Regions from separate parts of the Paeniglutamicibacter sp. NPDC012692 genome, predicted to be linked through region 1. Evidence: riboswitches for the same ligand, from Rfam matches in the RefSeq annotation. Region 1 holds a riboswitch; each other region holds the start of a gene.
What was found. A riboswitch is a leader RNA that binds a small molecule or an ion and turns the genes downstream of it on or off. The one in region 1 is predicted to bind S-adenosylmethionine.
Positions count from the first base shown of each region.

Region 2: it holds a riboswitch for S-adenosylmethionine, as region 1 does, so the genes downstream of both, ACFY5D_RS13080 (methionine ABC transporter ATP-binding protein) here and ACFY5D_RS20590 (hypothetical protein) in region 1, are expected to answer to the same signal.
Region 3: it holds a riboswitch for S-adenosylmethionine, as region 1 does, so the genes downstream of both, acs (acetate--CoA ligase) here and ACFY5D_RS20590 (hypothetical protein) in region 1, are expected to answer to the same signal.
Region 4: it holds a riboswitch for S-adenosylmethionine, as region 1 does, so the genes downstream of both, ACFY5D_RS08740 (OsmC family protein) here and ACFY5D_RS20590 (hypothetical protein) in region 1, are expected to answer to the same signal.

Region 1 covers NZ_JBIBDE010000008.1:106,673-111,732, reverse strand. Annotated here, with positions in the region: gene ACFY5D_RS20600 (APC family permease) at 1-578, shown strand, start outside; gene ACFY5D_RS20595 (zinc-dependent alcohol dehydrogenase family protein) at 651-1,706, opposite strand; SAM riboswitch class IV at 1,860-1,988, shown strand; gene ACFY5D_RS20590 (hypothetical protein) at 2,010-2,297, shown strand; gene ACFY5D_RS20585 (PDR/VanB family oxidoreductase) at 2,355-3,362, opposite strand; gene ACFY5D_RS20580 (histidinol-phosphate transaminase) at 3,359-4,534, opposite strand; gene ACFY5D_RS20575 (amino acid ABC transporter ATP-binding protein) at 4,588-5,060, opposite strand, start outside.
Region 2 covers NZ_JBIBDE010000003.1:217,946-223,005, forward strand. Annotated here, with positions in the region: gene ACFY5D_RS13070 (LLM class flavin-dependent oxidoreductase) at 1-284, shown strand, start outside; gene ACFY5D_RS13075 (DUF1345 domain-containing protein) at 430-1,080, opposite strand; SAM riboswitch class I at 1,399-1,493, shown strand; gene ACFY5D_RS13080 (methionine ABC transporter ATP-binding protein) at 1,593-2,417, shown strand; gene ACFY5D_RS13085 (methionine ABC transporter permease) at 2,410-3,144, shown strand; gene ACFY5D_RS13090 (NtaA/DmoA family FMN-dependent monooxygenase) at 3,179-4,597, shown strand; gene ACFY5D_RS13095 (acyl-CoA dehydrogenase family protein) at 4,610-5,060, shown strand, end outside.
Region 3 covers NZ_JBIBDE010000003.1:207,007-212,066, forward strand. Annotated here, with positions in the region: gene ACFY5D_RS13025 (methyltransferase domain-containing protein) at 1-193, shown strand, start outside; gene ACFY5D_RS13030 (MarR family winged helix-turn-helix transcriptional regulator) at 190-663, opposite strand; gene ACFY5D_RS13035 (SDR family NAD(P)-dependent oxidoreductase) at 668-1,411, opposite strand; gene acs (acetate--CoA ligase) at 1,527-3,515, opposite strand; SAM riboswitch class I at 3,521-3,612, opposite strand; gene ACFY5D_RS13045 (sodium:solute symporter) at 3,643-5,060, opposite strand, start outside.
Region 4 covers NZ_JBIBDE010000002.1:123,884-128,943, reverse strand. Annotated here, with positions in the region: gene ACFY5D_RS08750 (MFS transporter) at 1-877, shown strand, start outside; gene ACFY5D_RS08745 (amino acid permease) at 991-2,544, opposite strand; gene ACFY5D_RS08740 (OsmC family protein) at 3,136-3,681, opposite strand; SAM riboswitch class IV at 3,721-3,839, opposite strand; gene ACFY5D_RS08735 (DUF4190 domain-containing protein) at 3,987-4,262, opposite strand; gene ACFY5D_RS08730 (hypothetical protein) at 4,606-4,932, opposite strand.

The DNA of each region.
Region 1 (5,060 bases):
TGCTGTCCTCCTGCGCCGCGTCGCTGCAGTCCACCATGATCTCCCCGGCCCGCTCGCTGCTCGCGATCGCGCACCACGGCGCCCTGCCCAAGCGGTTCGGCTCCGTCAACAAGTTCAAGTCACCCGCCTTCGCCACGATCGTCGCCGGCGGCGTCTCGGCCGGCTTCTACGCGCTGATGCGGGTGTTGAGCAACAACGTCCTGAACGACACCATCCTGGCGCTGGGCATGATGATCTGCTTCTACTACGGAATCACGGCGCTGGCCTGCGTCTGGTACTTCAGGCACACCGCACTGGACTCGCTGCGCAACTTCCTGCTGCGCCTGCTGGCCCCGTTGCTGGGCGGCATCGCACTGGTTGCGGTCTTCATCCAGACCGCTGTCGATTCCTGGGATCCGTCCTACGGATCGGGATCGGAGATCTTCGGCATCGGGCTGGTGTTTGTCATCGGCGTGGGCATCATCGCCCTGGGCGCGCTGTTCCTGGTGGGCGCGGCCGTGCGCCGGCCCGAGTTCTTCGCGGGACGCAGCCTTCCGAAGCGCGCTCCGGCCTCCGAGCGCAGCCACGAGAACGCATAGAACAGACAGCCACGACAGGGGGCCGGCATTGGCGGGGATACGATTCCTGTCAGTGCCGGCCCCCTGTGCGTCCTACGGCACCAGCATGACCTTGATGGAGCGGCGCTCGTCCATGGCCCGGTAGGCTTCCGGCGTCTGTTCCAGGGGCATCACGGTATCGAAGACCAGCCCGGGATTGATCTTCCCGGCCAGCACGTCTTCCAGCAGCGCGGGCAGGTAGGCCCGGGTGCTGGCGGCCCCGCCGGCCACCGTGATGTTCTTGGAGAAGAGCTCGTAGAGCGGCAGCGGGTTTTCCCCGTGCGGAACTCCGACGAAGCCGATTGCGCCGCCCGGCCTGGTGCAGGCCAGCGCCTGGCCCAGGGACTCTTCGGTGCCCACGCATTCGAGGACCGAGTCGGCAAGCACTCCCCCGAGCAGCTCGCGCACCTTCGCGGCGGCTTCCTTCCCGCGTTCGGCGACCACATCGGTGGCCCCGAATTCGCGGGCCAGCTCCGCCCTGTCTGCATGCCTGGACATGGCGATGATCCGGGTGGCGCCCAGTCGCTTGGCGGCCAGCACCCCGCTCAGGCCCACGGCTCCGTCGCCGACCACCACAACGCTGCGGCCGGGTGCCACCTTGGCCCCGAGCGCGGCATGGTGTCCGGTGCCCATCACGTCCGAGAGCGCGAGCAGCGACTTGGCAAGCGCCTCGTCCGGCTCCGTGACTCCGGGGACCGGCACCAGGGTGCCGTCGGCGTTGGGGACGCGCACGGCCTCGCCCTGGCCGCCGTCCACCGGCAGGCCGTTTTCGTCGTTCCCGCCCCAGACTGCGCGGTGCTCGCAGGCCACCTGGACGCCATTTCGGCACGGCGGGCAGGTTCCACAGCTGTTGGCCCAGGGGGCCACCACGAAGTCCCCGACCTTCAGCGTTGCCACCTTGTCCCCGGCAGCGGTGACGACGCCGATGAATTCATGGCCGATGCGCCGCGGCTTCGGGATCTCGTTGACCCCGCGGTAAGGCCACAGGTCGGACCCGCACACGCAGGCGGCGGTGACCTTGACCAGCGCGTCGGTGTCGGCGAGCAGCACCGGGTCGGGGCAGTCTTCGACGCGGATGTCCCGCGGTCCGTGGATCAGTGTGGCGCGCATGGTGTACCTCCGGAAGCTGGGGTTGGATTTCTATTCTTCCCAGCCTATGCCTCCCGGCCGGGTGCAGGCTGCACTGCGACCCGATGACGGATTGTTGCGGTTCCTGACCCCGCGGTGGCTAATTGTCCGTTCACCCACGTATGGTTGGAACAGCTTCACGAATTCTGGTTGCTTATGGCAAAGCTCCGACTGACCAGGTACCAACCCCATTGTTGTACGGCGGGTGGTTCGGATGACGAAGCGGCCTTCGCACGCACACCTGCGGCAGGGCAAGGACAACCAGCTTCAAGGACCGTGACACCCATGTCCCACAACACGTATGCAGCACCCGCAACCACAGCCAATCCCCTGCCGCGCTTTGCCGGCGATTGGATCACCGCCTGGCTCGATTACGACCCAGGAACCGGTCTCCTGCAGCTGGGCGCCGGACCGTCCGAATGGCTGCTGGAGGCGCTCGCCCCGGAAAAGCTCGCCTCAGCGCTGGACGGACGCGGGCCGACGGAGGTGCAGTTCAACCCGGAACTTTCCATCCTGCTGCTGCCCGGCGCCTTCACCGCGGCCGGAACCTCGTTCTTCAGGTTGCGCGACTGACGTTCCAGGACCCCCGGCCGTGCTGGACCGCCAGCCGCGCAACCGGGCCGCCTGCTCCTAGATGTCCAGGACCAGTCGTTTGCCCTTGCAGCGTGAAACGCAGATCATCATGGTGTCCCCGGCCTCGCGCTCCTCGTCGCTGAGCAGCGAGTCGCGGTGGTCGACCTCCCCGGACACCACCGGTGTTTCGCAGGTGCCGCAGATTCCTTCGCGGCAGGAATTCAGGACCCGGACGCCCACCTGCTCCAGGGCGCTGAGGATGCTGGTGCCCACCGGCACCTTCACCTCCAGTCCCTGGGTGGTCTCCACCGTGAACTCGTGGTCCCCTGCCGCCGGCGCGCTCGCGGCCGGGTCGGCGACAAAGCGCTCGAACCTGTAGCGGGACGAATCCTGCCAGTCGGCGGCGAGGCCGGAAATGAAATCGAGCAGCGGGCCCGGGCCGCACACGTAGGCATGGAAGGCGGCCGAGGGGTCCCCGAGCAGTTCCGGAAGCGGGTAGAACCCGGACTCGTCGTCGGCGTGCAGGTGCACCTTGTTTCCGTAGGCGGCCAGCTCCTCGGTGAACGCCATGGAGCTGCGGCTGCGCCCCAGATAGACCAGCCGCCACGGCACACCGGATTCCTCGGCTGCGCGCAGCATGGGCAGGATGGGGGTGATGCCGATGCCGCCGGCGATGAACAGGTACTCGGGCGCCGGGGCCAGCTCGAAGTTGTTGCGCGGGTGCCGCACCTTGACCCGTGCGCCGGGGCGCAGGTCTTCATGGATGTAGGCAGAGCCGCCGCGCCCCGCGGGTTCGCGCAGCACGCCGAGCCGCCAGCGGGCATCGCCCGGCGCCGAACACAGCGAATACTGGCGCAGCAACCCGTTGGGGAGCAGCACGTCGATGTGCGAGCCGGGGCTCCATGCCGGCAGGGCCAGGCCGGCCGGGTGGGCCAGTTCCAGGGACACCACCGAATCCGATTCGCGGTTGATCCCCGCCACCTCAACGTCGAAGAATCCGTCCTCCGAAACGAGGATTCCCCCTCGCGGGTCTTCAACGACGGGCTGTTCGCTTGTGCCGATCACGATGCACCTCCAGTGCGGTGTATTTCAAAGCTGTGGTCTTGCGGGGTGGGTGGGGTGGTTTGTGCCGGCGCCGGCTGCCGGCCGAGTTCGTCCAGGGCTGCCAGCACCGCCAGCGAGGCCTCGCGAGGGGCGATGCTCACGCGCACGCCGGACCCGGCGAAGGCGCGCACCGACACCCCGTGCGCCGCGCAGCTTCGTTCGATGTCCGCGGCCCGCGCGTCGGTCTCCGGGATCCAGAGGAAGTTTCCCCCGCTGGGCGGGATGCTGTAGCCGCGGGCGGTGAGTTCACGGTGCAGGAAAGCGCGTTCTTCCAAGACCGCATCCACGGTGCCGCGCAGGTGGTCGGCATCCGCCAGCGCCGCCACGGCCCCTGCCTCCGCCACGGCGCTGAGCCCGAAGGGAGGGGCCACGGCGCGGATGGCCCGCACGACCGCTTCCTGAGCCAGCAGGTATCCCGCCCGCACCGCCGCCAGCCCGTAGGCCTTGGAAAAGGTCCGCAGGATGGCAAGGTTCGGGTAGTCCCTCAGCAGTTGCAGCGTCTGCCCGGAGTCGCCGGAGAATTCGAGGTAGGCCTCGTCGAGCACCACCAGCACGTGCCCGGGCACCGCGTCGAGGAAGGATCCGATCTCCCCGGCGTCCAGCACCGTCCCGGTGGGGTTGTTCGGGTTGCAGAACAGCACCACCTTGGTGCGTTCGGTGACGGCCGCGGCCATCGCCCCGACATCGTGTCGGTGCGCCGCGTCCAGCGGCACCTCGACGCATTCGGCCCCGGCCAGGGTGACAAGTATGGGGTACGCCTCGTAGCTGCGCCACGCGTAGAGCACCTCGTCGCCCGGCCCGGCGAACGCGTTGAGGATCTGTCCCAGCAGCGCCAGGGAGCCGGCGCCAACCGCCACCTGCGCGCCGGGCAGCCCGAGCCCCTCGGCCAGGGCCGCCACCAAGCGGTCCCCGGCCAGGCTCGGATACCTGTTGGCCCCTTCCACGCTGGCGGCCATGGCCTCCCGGGCCGCCGGCGAGGGCGGCATCCACGACTCGTTGGAGGATGCCACCCACCGCACCGTTCCGGCGGACGCCGACCGGGAGTAGCCGGGCAGCCGGCCCACCAGGGCCCGCGGTTCGGGAGTCGATACTTCGGTCAGTGATACTGCGGTGTTCAGTCCTTGCCCGTTCATCTGGACGTTCCCTTCTCCGGCTGTGCGGATGGTGCGGGTGCGAGTGGTGCGGGCTAGGCCAGCACCTTGGAGAGGAACGCCTGGGTGCGGGGTTCCCGCGGGTTCTCCAGCACCTGCCTGGGGTCCCCGGATTCGACGAGCTGCCCGTCGGCCATGAAGTGGACGACGTCCGCGACCTCCTTGGCGAAGCCCATCTCGTGGGTCACCACGATCATGGTCATCCCGGAGGCAGCCAGCGACGTCATCACGTCCAGCACCTCGCCGACCAATTCCGGATCCAGGGCCGAGGTCGGTTCGTCGAAGAGCATGAGCTTCGGCTTCAGGGCCAGCGCCCGGGCGATGGCCACGCGTTGCTGCTGGCCGCCGGAGAGCTGCGCGGGATAGTGCTGGTACTTGTCGGCCAGCCCCACCCGGTCCAGCATCTCCATACCCTCGGCCAGCGCCTGGGCGCGCGGCATCTTCTGCACGATCAGGGGCCCCTCGATCACGTTCTCCAGCGCCGTGCGGTGCGGGAAGAGGTTGAACT
Region 2 (5,060 bases), on a different contig from region 1:
GCTTCGGCCCGATCACCGTCGGTTCCGGGGCCGAGGTGGCGGAAAAGCTCATCGAGTGGGTCGAGGAAACCGACGTCGACGGCTTCAACCTCGCCTACGCCATCACCCCCGGCACGTTCGAAGACGTCGTCGAGTTCGTGGTTCCGGAGCTTCAGGCCCGCGGAGCATACCAAAGCGAGTACGTCGAGGGCACGCTGCGCAACAAGCTGTTCGGCAAGGGCGACCGGGTCCAGGATTCGCACAAGGCTGCAAACTACCGGCTCGCCGGCGCAAAAGTAGTCTAGGGGCCCTGCCCCGCCGGCCGGACGGGGTCGCTACGGCCGCTGCAGCCAACTGAGTTCCCGACGGGGATCCCGGCCATGCCGGGATCCCCGTCCGTGCAAACCCAGCAGTGTCCTGCAAGGCCTGGACGCTCTGCCTGGGCGCCGGTCAGGGGGCCAGGCTGACGACCAAGTTGATGGTCGTCGCCAGGATCCCCGTGCCAAACACAAACGCCAGCAGGCTGTGTCGCAGCGCTGTCGAACGCATCTCACGCGTGGTGATGTTTGTGTCCGACACCTGATATGTCATGCCCATGCTGAACGCCATGTAGGCGATATCGGTGTATTGCGGCGGTTCCTTCTGGTTGAAGTCGATCCCACCGGGGAGCCCCTCGTAGTAAATCACCGCGTAGCGCAGCGTGAACAGCGTGTGCACGAGCAGCCACGACATTCCCGTGCAGGTCAAGGCCAGAAGCGCCAGCAGGAAACGCGCGTTTCCATCGACGTTCTTGCTGCCCAACATCACCAAACCAACTGCGGCCAACGACCCCACCGCGGCCAAAAGGATCAAGAGGTCCGAGGTGCTGCGGCCGGGGTCTTCTTCCTGGGCGTGGGCGGCGGTGCGGACATGGTCCATGGGGGCGATGGTCAACCAAACCGAGAGGTTGTAGACCAGCGCAGCGACACCCCACCCCACCGCGGGCGCATACAGCCAGGCACCAAGAAGCCCGGTCAGCGACGCTGCAAGGCCGCCGCAGACAACCATGCCGATAAGGCGCAGCTGGCGGTGCCGGGTACGTCGTGAGCGTGTGGTCTCCATGTGGCGATCATGCCACGAGGCGCTATCGCCGGGCGGGAGGCTCAATCGAAACATTGCATCATGTCAGTCGACCGTTCACTGCCAAGACCCAATGTTGTGCGGCTTTGGGTGGATTATCAACATGACGCGGGCGAGGCGCAAGGCGGAATGAAATACCTGCGTCACAATCGGTTTTATGACATTTCTTGACGAGGAAACCGGTCGAAGGCGGGGGTTGTCGTTCGTTTGTTTCACGAAATGGTCACATTTGTTGGTCGTATCGAAGAATCTGCGACACACTTGAACAGTTCCTTCCCGGCAAATCGCTTGAAAGGAACGACACCATCCAGAGCGGCTGAGAGACCTGGCTCGTTGACGCCGCAGCAACCACCCCTATGCGTAGGGGCCGGTGCTACCGCCAGGACCGATGGAGATAGCCAACTCTGTTCCGGTCCACCCGTCGCCCTCCCGTGGGCGGCTGGCCGATCGGTCGTGCCGTTGGCGTCCCTCGGGTAAACCGAGAGGAGTTGGACATGATCAACATCAAGAACGTGTCAACAGTATTCCCGTCAGCGGGTAACCCCTTTGTTGCCGTGGATAACGTTTCGCTGGAGATCCCGCGAGGCTCGATCCAGGGAATCATTGGTTTTTCCGGTGCAGGCAAGTCGACCCTGCTGCGCAACATCAACCTGCTCGAGCGCCCCACCAGCGGGCAAATCATCGTCGACGGCACGGACCTCACCGCGCTCAACGATGAAGAACTGCGTCAGGCGCGCCACCACATCGGCATGATTTTCCAGCACTTCAACCTCTTGAACAACCGCAATGCCGTTGAGAACGTCGAACTCAGCCTCAAGTTTGCCGGTGTCCCCAAGAAGAACCGCCGGCGCCGGGCGCTGGAAGCCCTGGCCATCGTGGACCTGGCGGACAAGACGACCGCCTACCCCGGACAACTTTCCGGAGGCCAAAAACAGCGCGTGGCGATTGCCCGCGCACTGGCCACGGAGCCGAAGGTGCTTCTGTGCGATGAACCGACTTCCGCCGTTGACCCGCGGACCACGGCCTCGGTGCTCCAGTACCTTTCCGACATCAACGCCCAGTTGGGCATCACCACGGTCATCGTGACCCACGAAATGAACGTCGTGAAGGCCATTGCGGACAACGTCGCGGTCATGGAAGACGGGGCGCTGGTGGAGCAATTCGACATTGCCTCGCTGAAGAACCCTGCGTTCACTCCGGCCACCGCAATCGGCCGCTACCTGATCTCCGATGAAATTTCGCTGGACCGAAAGCCAACCACGGCACCCGCACCCGCGGCAACCGAAACCGAATCCTTGAAGGAGGAGTCCTATGTCTAATCTTGCATTTGGCATCAACGTCCTGGCGTCCTCCACCAACGGCAGCGGCGCCGCGGCCTTTGACCTCAACCGCGTCATCGAGCTGTGGCCGGAAATCGCTCTGGCCATCGGCCAGACCCTGGCCATGCTCCTGGTATCGATCCCCATTGCGATTCTGCTTGGAACCCCGCTGGGAATCTGGCTTTACTCGATGTCGCCGAACGGCCTGCGTCCGCGCCTGCGAATCCACCGGATCGTTGACGGGCTGGTGAACACCATGCGTTCGTTCCCGTTCCTGATCCTGCTGATTGCGATCATTCCGTTCACGCGATTCGTGGTGGGAACAACCATCGGCACAGCCGCGGTGATCGTCCCGCTGACGATCAACGCCATCCCGTACTTCGCCCGATTCGTCGAGCAGAACCTGACCCAGCTGGGTAGCGGCGTGGTCGAGGCCGCCCGCGCCATGGGTGCCACCCGCGGACAAATCGTCCGGGACGTGCTGCTTGTTGAGGGTCGCCCGGCGCTCATCGGGTCGATCACCATCATGACCGTGAGCTTCATCAGCTACTCGGCCATGGCCGGGTTGGTCGGTGGCGGCGGAATCGGCGACTTCGCCATCCGCTACGGCTACTACAGGTATGAAACGGGCATGATGATCGTCGCCATCGTCCTGATGATCCTGATGGTCCAGTTGGTCCAGATCTCCGGCACCCGGCTTGCCGCACGCCTGGACAAGCGCCACTAGTCTTTCCCACCCCGGATACCCCTGGAGCCCCCTCATGAGCAATTCCAAACGTCCGCGCCTGTTGCTGAGCGCCTTCCTGATGAACACCACCAGCCACATCCTTGGCGGGCAATGGCGCCATCCCGAGGCCCAGCAGCACCGCTTCAACGAGCTCAAGCTTTGGACGGACCTGGCCAAGGAGCTCGAGGCAGCACGCTTCGACACGATCTTCCTGGCCGATGTCGTGGGACTCTACGGGGACCACGACGGGGGATGGGCATCGCACATCAAGCGCGGTCTGCAGGTTCCCTCCAACGATCCCTTGGTTCTGGCCTCGGCGCTGTCGGCCGTGACCGACGAGATCGGGTTGGCATTCACGTCCTCGGTGATCCAGTCCGACCCGTTCCAGCTGGCCCGCCAGCTCTCCACGCTTGACCACCTGAGCAACGGGCGCGTGGCCTGGAACATCGTCACCAGCATCCTGGAAAATTCGCATCGCAACTTCGGCGCCGACGGGCTAACGGCGCACGCCGACCGCTATGACTGGGCCGAGGAATACGTCGAGGCCGCCTTCAAGCTGTGGGAAGGATCCTGGGAAGACGGGGCTCTCCTGGCTGACAAGATCAAGGGAATCCACGCCGACCCGGCCTTGGTGAACAAGATCTACCACCGCGGCGAACGCTACTCGATTGACGGGCCGCACTTGTCTTCGCCAAGCCCGCAGCGCACTCCGTTCCTCTTCCAGGCCGGCAGCTCCCCGCGCGGCAAGGCCTTTGCCGCGGCCAACGCGGAGGCAACGTTCCTGTTCGCCCCGAACCCGGAAAACGTCCGCAAGAACTCCGGGATCATCCGCCAACTTGCGGTGGATGCGGGCCGCGAGGCCGGCGACGTGAAGATCTTTGCCGGGCTTTCCTTCGTGGTGGGCAGCACCGAAGCCGAAGTGGCCCGCAAGCAGGCAGAGTACGACGAATACCTGGACCTGGACGCGGTCGTCGCCCACATTGGTGGCGGACTGGGGATCGACTTGGGCGGAGTGCCGCTGGATACCCCGCTCGGCGACGTTGACACCGAGGGCGGCAAGGGCGTGCTCGAAGCCATCCGGGACTCGGTTCCCGGCGGCAACCCGACCATCGGCGACCTAGCCCGCTACCGAGCCAAGGCGATGCAAATCTCCGGCACGCCTGAGCAAATCGTTGACCAGCTTGAGATCTGGCAGGACGCCGGCACCGACGGCATCAACATCATCAACCAGATCCTTCCCGGCTCCTACACCGACTTCATCGAAGGCGTGATTCCCGAGCTGCGTGCCCGCTGCCTCGCCCAGACCGAATACGCCCCGGGAACCCTGCGCGAAAAGGTCTTCGGCCGTTCGGCGACGCTCGAAGCGTCGCACCCCGCGGCGGCATTCCGTGGGGCATTCACCGAGCATTCGGCGGCCGGCGAAAACCGCCCCGTGCTCCCCGTACTTTCCTGAGAGGCAGCAATCATGACGACTACATTGAACGCCCCCGAAGTTTTTGCTTCCGACTACGCAAGCCAGCGTGAGCGCTACGCCGAAATCTTCGAACGCATTGCGGAAGGTTCCCGTGAACGCGACTTCGCGCGGATCCTCCCCTTCGAGCAGGTTGCCTGGCTCAACGAGGCAGGGTTCAGCGCGCTCCGCGTGCCGGTGGAGTTTGGCGGAGCGGGCGTCAGCGTTGAAACATTCACGCGGTTGCTGATCGACTTGGCGGCAGCGGATTCCAACGTCGCCCACCTGTACCGTTCCCACTTCGGTTTCGTCGAATCCCTTCAGTGGCAGGAAGCCTCGGTTGCCCGACGCTGGTATGAGCTTGCGGCCGCGGGAAAAACCGTTGGAAACGCCTCGACCGAACGCGGGGGCAACGCCTTGGGGAGGCTGAACACCGTCCTGGCTCGGGACGGTGAAGACTGGGTGC
Region 3 (5,060 bases), on a different contig from region 1:
GACCCTGTATCTGGCCTCGCTCGTCCGGGGTTCGGCCCGGTCCAACGCCTACCTGAAGCTGCTCAAGTCCCACGGGGACATTGCCGAAATCCGCACACCGGGCGAGCTCTACGAGTCGGCGCTGGATGCCGGGATCGGCAACGTCTCCGTGAGCCACGAGGGCGCCATGGCCTATGTGGTCATTTCGCGCTAGGGGCGATCTTGCCTGAATTCCGCGGCCATGCGCTTGGTCTCGACCTCAAAGCGGGTCAGCAGGCGCAGCAGGTCGTCGCGATCCCCGGCAGACCATTCGCCGACCAGGTCGGTGGCCAGCGAATTTCCCGAGCGTACCAAGGCTGCGGCGGTGTCCGTTCCGGCGGCGGTCAGGGCAAGCCGTGACGCCCTGGAATCCTTGGGGTCCGCCAGTTTTTCCACCAGGCCGGCCTCCTGCAGGCGGGCGGCGATCTTGGAGATGTTTGATGCCCCGGTGACCATGCGGGCGGCCAGCGCCGACGGTCGCTGCGGCCCGTAGGAGCCCAGGATCGTCACGGCGACAATCGACGCGGGATCCAGGTGGACACCCTCGCGGGCGGCGACGGCCGTCATGAAGTCGGGGGATGTCCATTGGGACATGATGCTTTGCAGCATGTTGATCAGTGCGGAATTTTCGGGGGCGTTTTCCATGGACTTAGGCCTCGGTCCCGCCGTCGACGGGCAAAACGACGCCGGTGATGAAGCTGGCCTGCTCCGAGAGGAGGAATGCGGTCGCGTTGGCGATCTCCTCCGGCTGGCCGAGTCGCTTCATGGGGATCTCCGCGGCGTAGCCGTCCTTGGCCTCGACCGGCAAGGAAGCGAGTGCGGCGGTCTCGATGGCGCCGGGGGCCACCGCGTTGACGCGGATGCCCAGGGCCGCGTTTTCCTTGGCAACGCTGCGGGTCAGCGAGACGACGCCGTGCTTTGCGGCGCCGTACGGGGTCAGCTGCGGGGTGGCGCTGATGCCTGCGAGCGAGGCGATGTTGACGATCGAGCCACGGCCCTGGGCCGTGAAGTGCGAAACCTGCGACTGCATGGCCAGGAAGGTGCCGCGCAGGGTCACGTTGATGACGCGGTCCCATTCCTCGACCCCGACGTCCTGGATCGGCTTGGGCATGGCGCCGATTCCGGCGTTGTTGACCGCCATGTCCAGCCGGCCGAACGATTCGACGGCAAAGGGCACCAGCGACCCGACCTCTGCCGCGTCGGCGACGTTTGCGTGCTTGTAGACGGCGCGCCCGCCGGCGGCCTCGATGAGGGCAACGGTTTCCGCGCCGGCCCCGTCGTTGACGTCCGAGACGACAACGGCTGCGCCGTCGGCGGCAAGGCGCAGGGCGATGGCACGGCCGATTCCGGCACCGGCGGCCGTCACGAGCGCGACCTGGTTCTCAAAAGTCATGGCTATCCTCCCGGGGAACAATATGCTGTCTTTTGGACAGTATATGTGCGAGGGGCCGGAAAGAGCCAGCGGTCCGGGCGGGGTGCCGGGGCGGTCGTGCCCCGGCACCGGCAGGTCAGCCCTCGCAGATCTCCTTGATCTGCGCGATGCAGGGTTCGTTTTGCAGGCTGGTGGTGTCCCCGAGGGTGCTTCCCTCGAAGAGCTGGGTCAGCAGCCGCCGCATGATCTTGCCCGATCGGGTCTTGGGCACGTCGGGCACGAAGACGATGTCGCGCGGCTTGGCGATCGGGCCGATCTGACGGGCAACGTGGTTGCGCAGCTCCGCAAGGAGCGACTGCTGCCTGGCCAGCGCCTCGTAGGGCAACGAGGTCCCGACGAGGCTCTTGTCGAAGGGCACCACGAAGGCCGTTGCCGCGTGCCCGGTCTTTGCGTCGGCAGTGGGGCATACCCCCGCCTCAACCACGGCCGGGTGGGTGACAAGCGCGGACTCGATCTCGATGGTGGAAAGCCGGTGCCCGGAAATGTTGATCACGTCGTCGGTGCGCCCGAGGATCCAGATGTCCCCGTCGTCGTCGAAGCGTGCGCCGTCGCCTGCCAGGAACCAGCCCTGCTCGGCGTACTTTTCCCAGTAGGAGGTGTAGTAGCGCTCCGGGTTTCCCCACACGGTGCGGGCCATGGCCGGGCCGGTCTTGGTCAGCACGATGTTGCCCTGCACGTTCGGCTCCACGCCCGCGCCCTGCTCGTCGACGATGCCGACCGAAACCCCGGGCAGCGCCCGGGTGCCGCAGCCGGGCTTGAACGCGGTGTCGTCCTGGCGCGGGGAAAGGATCGTCGATCCGGTCTCGGACTGCCACCAGGTGTCGACCATCGGGATGCCGGCGGGGGTGTCGCGGCCGACCTGGCCGCGCAGCCAGCGCCAGGCCTCCGGGTTCACGGCCTCGCCGACGGTTCCGGCAAGCCGGATGGAGGAGAGGTCGTAGTCCGCCGGGATCCCGTCCGGGAACCAGCCCATCAGCGAGCGCACCAGCGTGGGCGCCGTGTAGTAGCTGGTGACCCCGTAGCGCTCGATGATCTCGAAGTGGCGCCCGGGGTGCGGGGCGTTGGGGACGCCCTCGTAGATCACCTGGGTGACGCCGTTGGACAGCGGCCCGTAGATCTCGTAGGTGTGCGCGGTGACCCAGGCCAGGTCCGCGGTGCACCAGTGGACGTCGGCGTCGCGCTGCGCCGGGTCCGGGTGGGAGAAGAGGAACCTGTGGCTCCAGGAGGCCTGTGTCAGGTAGCCGCCGGTGGTGTGGACCAGGCCCTTGGGCTGTCCGGTGGTGCCGGAGGTGTACATGATGAACAGCGGGGTTTCCGCGTCGAAGGCCTCGGGGGAGTGCTCGGTGCTCGCGGTGTCGACGACGTCGTGCCACCAGACGTCCCGGCCCTGCGTCCAGGCGATCCCGGACCCGGTGCGGCGCAGCACCAGCACGTGCTCGATGCTGTCCACCCCGGCCACCGCGGCGTCGGCGTTGCCCTTCACGGGAACCGCCGCGCCGCGCCGGAACTGCCCGTCCGTGGTGACCAGGAGCTTCGCGCCGGTGTCCTCGACCCGGAATCGCAGCGCCTCGGAAGAGAAGCCGCCGAAGACCAGGGAGTGCACCGCGCCGATGCGGGCGCACGCCAGGGTGATGACGACGGTCTCGACCAGGACCGGCAGGTAGATGACCACGCGGTCGCCCTTGCCGATGCCCAGCACGACCAGGGCGTTGGCGGCCTGCGAGACGCGGTCCTGCAGGTCCTTGTAGGTGACGGTCGTGGTGTCGCCGGGCTCGCCCTCGAAGTGCAGGGCCACCTTGTCGCCGCGCCCGGCCTCGACGTGGCGGTCCACGCAGTTGTAGGCGGCGTTGAGTTTCCCGCCGTCGAACCAGCGGAGTTTGGGGCCGCGCCGGGCCTCCCGGTTCACGCCGGTGCTGCTGTGGATGGTGTGCCATTCCTCGGCCCAATCGAGGCGCCGGGCCGCTGCGTCCCAGAAGGTCAGGCGCTCGTCTTCGGTCCACCCGTCTTCGTGGTGGAGGCCGGGGCTGAGCAGATCGGTGGTTGCGGGGGAAAGCGTTACGGTCATTTTCTTCTCCATTGATTCTGGCTGTAGCACCGGCCCCCGCAGGGGGTGGTTGCTGCGGCGTCACAGAGCCAGGTCTCTCGGCCGCTCGTAATGGGTGGGTGGTTTTTTGCGGAGGCGGGGTCGCCGCCTAGGCCGCGTGCTGGGGAGCGCGCTTGGCCGGCGGTCGCTCCGCGGCTGTGTCCGAGCCGGTGGCGTCGGATCCGGTGGTGTCCGGGGCCGTTTCGCGGGATTCGGTGCCGAAGAACACCGTCAGGGCGGAGCACAGGACGACGATGAACAGGGCCATCCCGATGAGTCCGTAGCCAGCCAGCCAGCCAGCGCTGAGCGTGAGGGCCGCAAGCGCCGCAAGTGCGCCGAGACCGAACTTGACGGCCCGGCGCAGCCGCACCGGGTCGGTGCTCATGCGCCAGCGGGAGGTAGCCAGGGTGACCAGGACCAGGGTGGTCACGTTCGCCAGCATGCCTACCCATACCGGGTGGGTGCCGAGGAAGAACGCCGTGGCGGACCAGCCTGCCAGCTGGTTCCACACAATGCCCGCGCTGAAGCCGGCGACCATCGAGGAGTACACGGCGGTGCGGGTTGCCAGCGGCCAGAAGAATACGGCCAGGACCGGAGCCAGGGTGGCGCCGTTGCGCAGCGTCCAGGCGAGGATGTTCCACCAGGCGGACTGCTCGGTGCGCAGGATGCTGAAGATGATCATCAGCGCGGTCAACGCCACCAGCGACCACTGGGTGTATCGGACCAGTTGCGCCTCGGTCGCCTTGGGGTTGATGGCGCTGCCGACATCGCGGCCCAGGGACGTGGAGCCGGAGAACTGGCACGGGCCGGCCCAGCCCATGGCGCATGCCCAGACGCCCAGGAAGAAGACGCCGACCAGCGGGGCCGGCAGGACCTGCTCGATGTAGTGCGGGATGGCGACCAGGGCCAGCTTCTGCGACGGGATGACAACCGCGGCCGAGGTGCCGATCAGGGCGCCGATGATGATGAACGGAATGCCGAAGGCAGCAGCCGTGTAGAGGCCCTTTTGCCCGTCCGCGGGGGTGCGGCAGGACATGGTCATCTGGAATGCGGCCTGTGCCAGCGGGACGTTGACGATGAAGGTGCCGAACCAGGCGACGATGAGCGAGATCCCGGCATTTCCCGGGTCGAACATCTGCGGGTTCGTTTCGGCGAAGTTCTGCAGTCCGGAGAGCCCCGGCTTGGCCAGCACCGCGTAGGCGCCCACCGCCAGCATGCCGACGAAAACGATGCAATTCATGGTCTGGTTGAAGGCAACCGATCGCATGCCGCCGCTCCAGAGGAAGACGAGCAGCAGCAACGCCGTGACGATGACAGCCAGGTGCAGGCTCAACCCGGTGAATGCGGTGAGCGCCGAGGCGAAGGCGATCGTCGTGGCCACCGACCACATCGGGAAGGTGAATGCCGTGATGACGCCGGCGATGCCCTTGGCGAGCCGCCCGAACCTGTCGCCGATGATGCCGGTGACCGTCACGACCAGCTTCTCGCGCAGCGGCTTGACCAGCAGCAGGGCGATGAGCAGGATCT
Region 4 (5,060 bases), on a different contig from region 1:
TGCCGCGATGTGCGGCATCGCGCTGTGCAACGTGGCCATGCCCTCGTTCATCCGCGAAAACTTCGCGCACAAGACCTCGATGATGACCGGCGTCTACACCATCACCATGTCCATCGGCGCCACCGCAGCATCATCGCTCAGCGTGCCGCTGGCGATGGCGGCGGGGTCGCCCACGCTGGGATTGGCCGCATGGAGCGTGCTTGCCCTGGCCGGTGCGTTGGCCTTCATCCCCTTCATCCTGATGGCGCGCAGCGGCAAGCCGACGCCTGCTGCCGGTCCCCGGACCAGCGTCCTGGGCCTCCTGCGCACCAAGCGCGGTCTGGTGATCACCGGGCTGTTCACGGTCCAGGGAATCCTGGCCTACGCGATCATGAGCTGGCTGCCGACCATCCTGATCTTCCGGGGCATGTCGACGGCACAGGCCGGCATCATGCTCGGGCTCCTGCAGATCATGTCGATCCCCGCGACGATGTTCGTGTTGTGGATGGCGAACAAGCTCAACAGGTTGCGCTCGGCGATGGTGGTCTGCTCCGTGGCCGCGGGGATCGGCGTGGCAGGGTTGCTGCTGTTGCCGTTGGGCCTGGCCTGGATCAGCGCGATCGCGCTGGGCATCGGCTTTGCCATCTTCCCGCTGGTGCTGGTGGTCATCTCGCACAGCGGCGAAACGCCGGAGGAAACCACTGCCATGAGCACGCTGGCGCAGTCCATCGGTTACCTGGTGGCCACCAGCGGACCGTTCGGCATGGGGCTGCTCTTTGCGCTGACCGGCGCCTGGACCGTCCCGCTCATCCTGCTGCTGGGCGTGGTGGTGCTCCAGCTGCTGCTGGGCATCGCGGCAAGCGCCTACCGCCGGCCCGCCCTGCGGCGCGTGCAGTAGTTTTCCCGCCGGGGCCAGGCCCCGGGCGATGACGAACAAAGCCGCAGCCGTGCAGGACCAATGGTCCTGCACGGCTGCGGCTTTGTTTCCGGGACTGGGCCCGGCCGGGCTAGTTAGCCGACCTTGGCGACAGCTTCCTCTTCGACGTCCTTGGGGCCGGAAAGGTCCATCTCAAGCAGCGGCACGACGCGCGACTTGGTGACATGGCGGTGGACGATCCACAGCCCCAGGAAGATCGGGATGCCGATGTAGGAGGAGAGCACCTCCATGCCGCGACCGGCCAGCACTGCCTCGTAGTTCTGGCCCGCGATCACCACGATCAGCACGGCGAAGGCCAGCAGCGGACCGACGGGGAAGAACGACGCCTTGTAGGGCAGGTCGCTGACCTTGTTGCCCTGCGCCAGGAACCCGCGCCGGAACCGGTAGTGCGACAGGGCGATGCCTGCCCAGACGATGAACCCGCACAGGCCCGAGACGTTCAGCAGCCAGGCGTACGCGGCGCCCTGCCCGACGATGGCGCTGAGGAACCCGAAGAGTCCCACGGCAGCCGTGGCCAGCAGCGCGTTGATCGGAACGCCGCGGGAATTGGTGCGGCCGAAGGCCTTCGGGGCCTTGCCGTCGTGGGCCATGGCGTAAAGCATGCGCGTTGAGGCATACAGGCCGGAGTTGCCCGCGGAGAGGATGGCCGTCAGGATGACTGCGTTCATCAGTGCCGCAGCAAAGGCGATGCCCGCGCGCTCAAAGACCAAGGTGAAGGGCGATGCCGCGATGTCCGCTTCGCCGGAGGCCAGCAGGCTCGGGTCGGTGAACGGAATCAGGCAGCCGATCACGAAGATGGCGCCGATGTAGAAGATCATGATGCGCCAGAAGACGGAGCGGATGGCCTTGGGGACTTCCTTGCGCGGGTTCTTGGCCTCGCCTGCTGCAACGCCCACCAGTTCGGTGCCCTGGAAGGAGAACCCGGCGATCATGAAGACGGAAATGATCGATACCCAGCCGCCGTGGAACACGTCCTCGCGGTTCTGCCAGTTGCTGAGCCCCGGGGAGCTGTCCCCGAGAATGCCGACGATCATCAGGACGCCGGCAACCAGGAACAGGATGACCGCCACGACCTTGATCAGGGAAAGCCAGAACTCGCTTTCGCCGAAGGCCTTGGCCGAGAGCGCGTTGACTCCCGTGAGCAGCACCAGGAACGACCCGGCCCAGATCCACCCGGGGACTCCGGGGAACCAGAAGTCCATGATGATGCCGGCGGCCACGAGTTCGGCGGCCACGGTGATGGCCCAGTTGAACCAGTAGTTCCAGCCGATCGCGAATCCGAAGGACGGGGAGACGAACCGGGTTGCGTAGGTCTGGAATGAACCTGCCACGGGGATCTTCGCCGACATCTCGCCGAGCGACTGCATCAGCAGGAAGACCATCAGGCCGACCAACGCATAGGCAACGAGTGCGCCGCCGGGTCCGGCCTGCGAGATCGTGCCTCCGGAGGCGACGAACAGGCCGGTGCCGATGGCGCCGCCGATGGCGATCATCTGGAGGTGGCGGCTGCTTAGCCCGCGCTTGAGTTCGTTGTCCGGTTTCCCGGTGTCGGGGTTGCCCCCGGTCTCGATCACGGTTCCACGCTGAACCGGTGATTCGTTTTCAACTGCCACGGAAATTCTGCTCATGGGTGTCATGCAACACCACCGAGGGCAACTGACGCGACTTTGCTCACAGGGGCGCCGTGTGTTGGGGCCGTTGCCCGAGGTGTGTTTGGTTTCTCACACGCAGCACTTCCCTGTATTTGTGCGGTTTTTTCCGGGGAAAATCGGGGTGGTGGACTATACAGAGCGTGACTCAAGGTTGCGAATCCGAAGGCGTGAGCCACAGATGGTCGAATGGATAACCTTGCTCTTGTTCGCCCCGAGGCACAGTGTTGCTGATGCATTGCTAGCTTCCCGGCGGTGGTCTATCTGGATCAAGACCATGCCACAGTCGTTGATCTGGGCCTGCTAGGCCCGGAAATGTCGCTCGTTGGTACCGTCTGATTGCTCCGATTCAACGAAACGACACTGACTATTATGACGGGCGTTCGTCACAAAACTGGAATCGGGCCACCCCCGGGAGGCCTTGGCGGTGGCCCTGGGTCGGAGTCCATCCGAAGCGGGTGTGATATAGGGTCGCTCGGCCGAATGCACCCGGCATCGGCCGCCCACACGCGACGAGGGGGCCACCCGCCGGATTGGCGGATGGCCCCCTCGATCGATTGCTGCAAGCGGTTAGTCGGCGGTGATCAGTTCAACCGTGACCGGCGTGGGGTTCGCGATGATGTCGAAGACAGGGCAGTGCGCGTCAACGGCAGCCTGCAGCTCCTCGTAGCGTTCTCGGGTCTCGGGACCGGACAGCTTCACCTTGAGCCGGACGCCGCCGAAGCCCGGGCGAACCGCCTCGTCGATTCCGAAGAGCCCGCGCACGTCGAGGTCGGCCTCCGCGTCGATGTCCAGCGAATCGATCTTGAGCCCCAACTGGTGCGCGTACAGGCGGTAGACGACCACCTGGCAGGAGATCAATGCTCCGAGCGCGTACTCGACGGGGCTTGCCGCGGCGTCGTCCCCGGCCAGTCCGACGGGTTCGTCGACCAGGAAGCTGTGCTTGCCGGCGGTGACTTCGGTGGCAACCGAGCCGACGGCGGTCCCGTTCGTCTTGAACGTTAGCGAGGCGTTGGCGGTGTTTGCCGCGATGCGCTCGCCCCAGGCGTTTCCGGCCGTGCTGAGCTTCTCGGCGCGCAGGATGTCGGGGGTGTTTTCGAGCAGGGTCTCAGACATGGGAGATCGATCCTTCCGTGGTGGCGCGTGCCAATCACGACGCCATACTTACGCCGATCCGGTTGGACGGCGTCGAATCTTCACCTGGAGCACCCCGCTATGACGAAGGGGGTTGCCGTCCAACCGACCAGGGTCGTGAATGGTTGGAACTCGTGATTCTGTTGACAAGTGTGCCGGGGATACTGCGAGGGTGACAAGCAAATGCTTCACGCAGCGTCATGAAGCGTGGACGATCCTGCGCCAGTCAAGAACAGCGGTTCGCCCGGGGCATGCCGGGTGAATCGCCGCTTTCGCCGAGAGGCAAGTTAGTGGCCGGTCGAGAAAAAGAACGGGCTGAGCAACAGGAAGGGGATGAGTAGCAACAGAGGAATCACTGACAGGATCCACAGGATGGTGCCGACCCAGCCCGTCACCTTGCCGACCGTCGCGTCGGTGTTCAGCTGCTCGGCCTCTTTTGCCTTGTTGATGGCAATGATGCCCAGGGCGATGCCGACAAGGGGAACGAAAAGGGAAAGGATGCCCAGGATCATGGAGGTCTGGGCTAGCTGTTGGCCTCGGTCTTGTTCCGGGTACTGCGTCATGTTTCCTCCATTGCGATTGCTCCGGTTGCCGGAAGCCATGCGGCAGAACATCCGGTTGAATCGAGACTAACGGAGTCACGCGGCAAAAGCGCACGCTGCCATGTTGAGGGCCCACAATCTCACCTCAGCTGGGCTTGAGGCTTGCCTGTGAGCCACGAGTGCGGGCCCTGGATCCTCAAAAAAGCCTTGAGGCATTCCCGAATACCGCAATCGGAATATTCCGATTCGTTGAAAACCAGATTGGTTCCACGTGGCGCATGAAGACCGGAAAGGACACAAAAATGGCGGCCCTTCAAGATTTGAAATCTTGGCGGGCCGCCATCTTCATGGTTTCGCGACGGGTCTACTGCTGGGAAGCGCCGACGAAGAGCATGACCACGAAGAACGCGGCCCAGAGGAGGCCCAGGATGCCGAAGATCGTTCCGATCCAACCGGTCACCTTGCCGACGGTTGCCGCGGTGTGGAGCTCTTCTGCCTTCTTGGCCTTGGAGATGGCGATCGGGCCAAGAATGATTCCGACGACGAAGAGGGACAGAATGCCCAGGATCATCGAGGTCTGTGCAAGCTGGGCGCCGCGCAGCTGCTCGGGGCTGTTCTGGATGTAGGTGGGTGCACCCTGGTACGGGGCTGAACCGTTGAACTGTGGCTGGTTGTCGGCCGGCTGAGTCATTTTTCCTCCGCGAAAAAAGATGTTGATGCAAGTGAATGATGTCTAAGGGACATCCTTAGATTTTGAGCGTACCGGCGTTTGGCCATGAAATGGCGAAAAGCACCGCCGTTTGGCGCAACGAAATGATC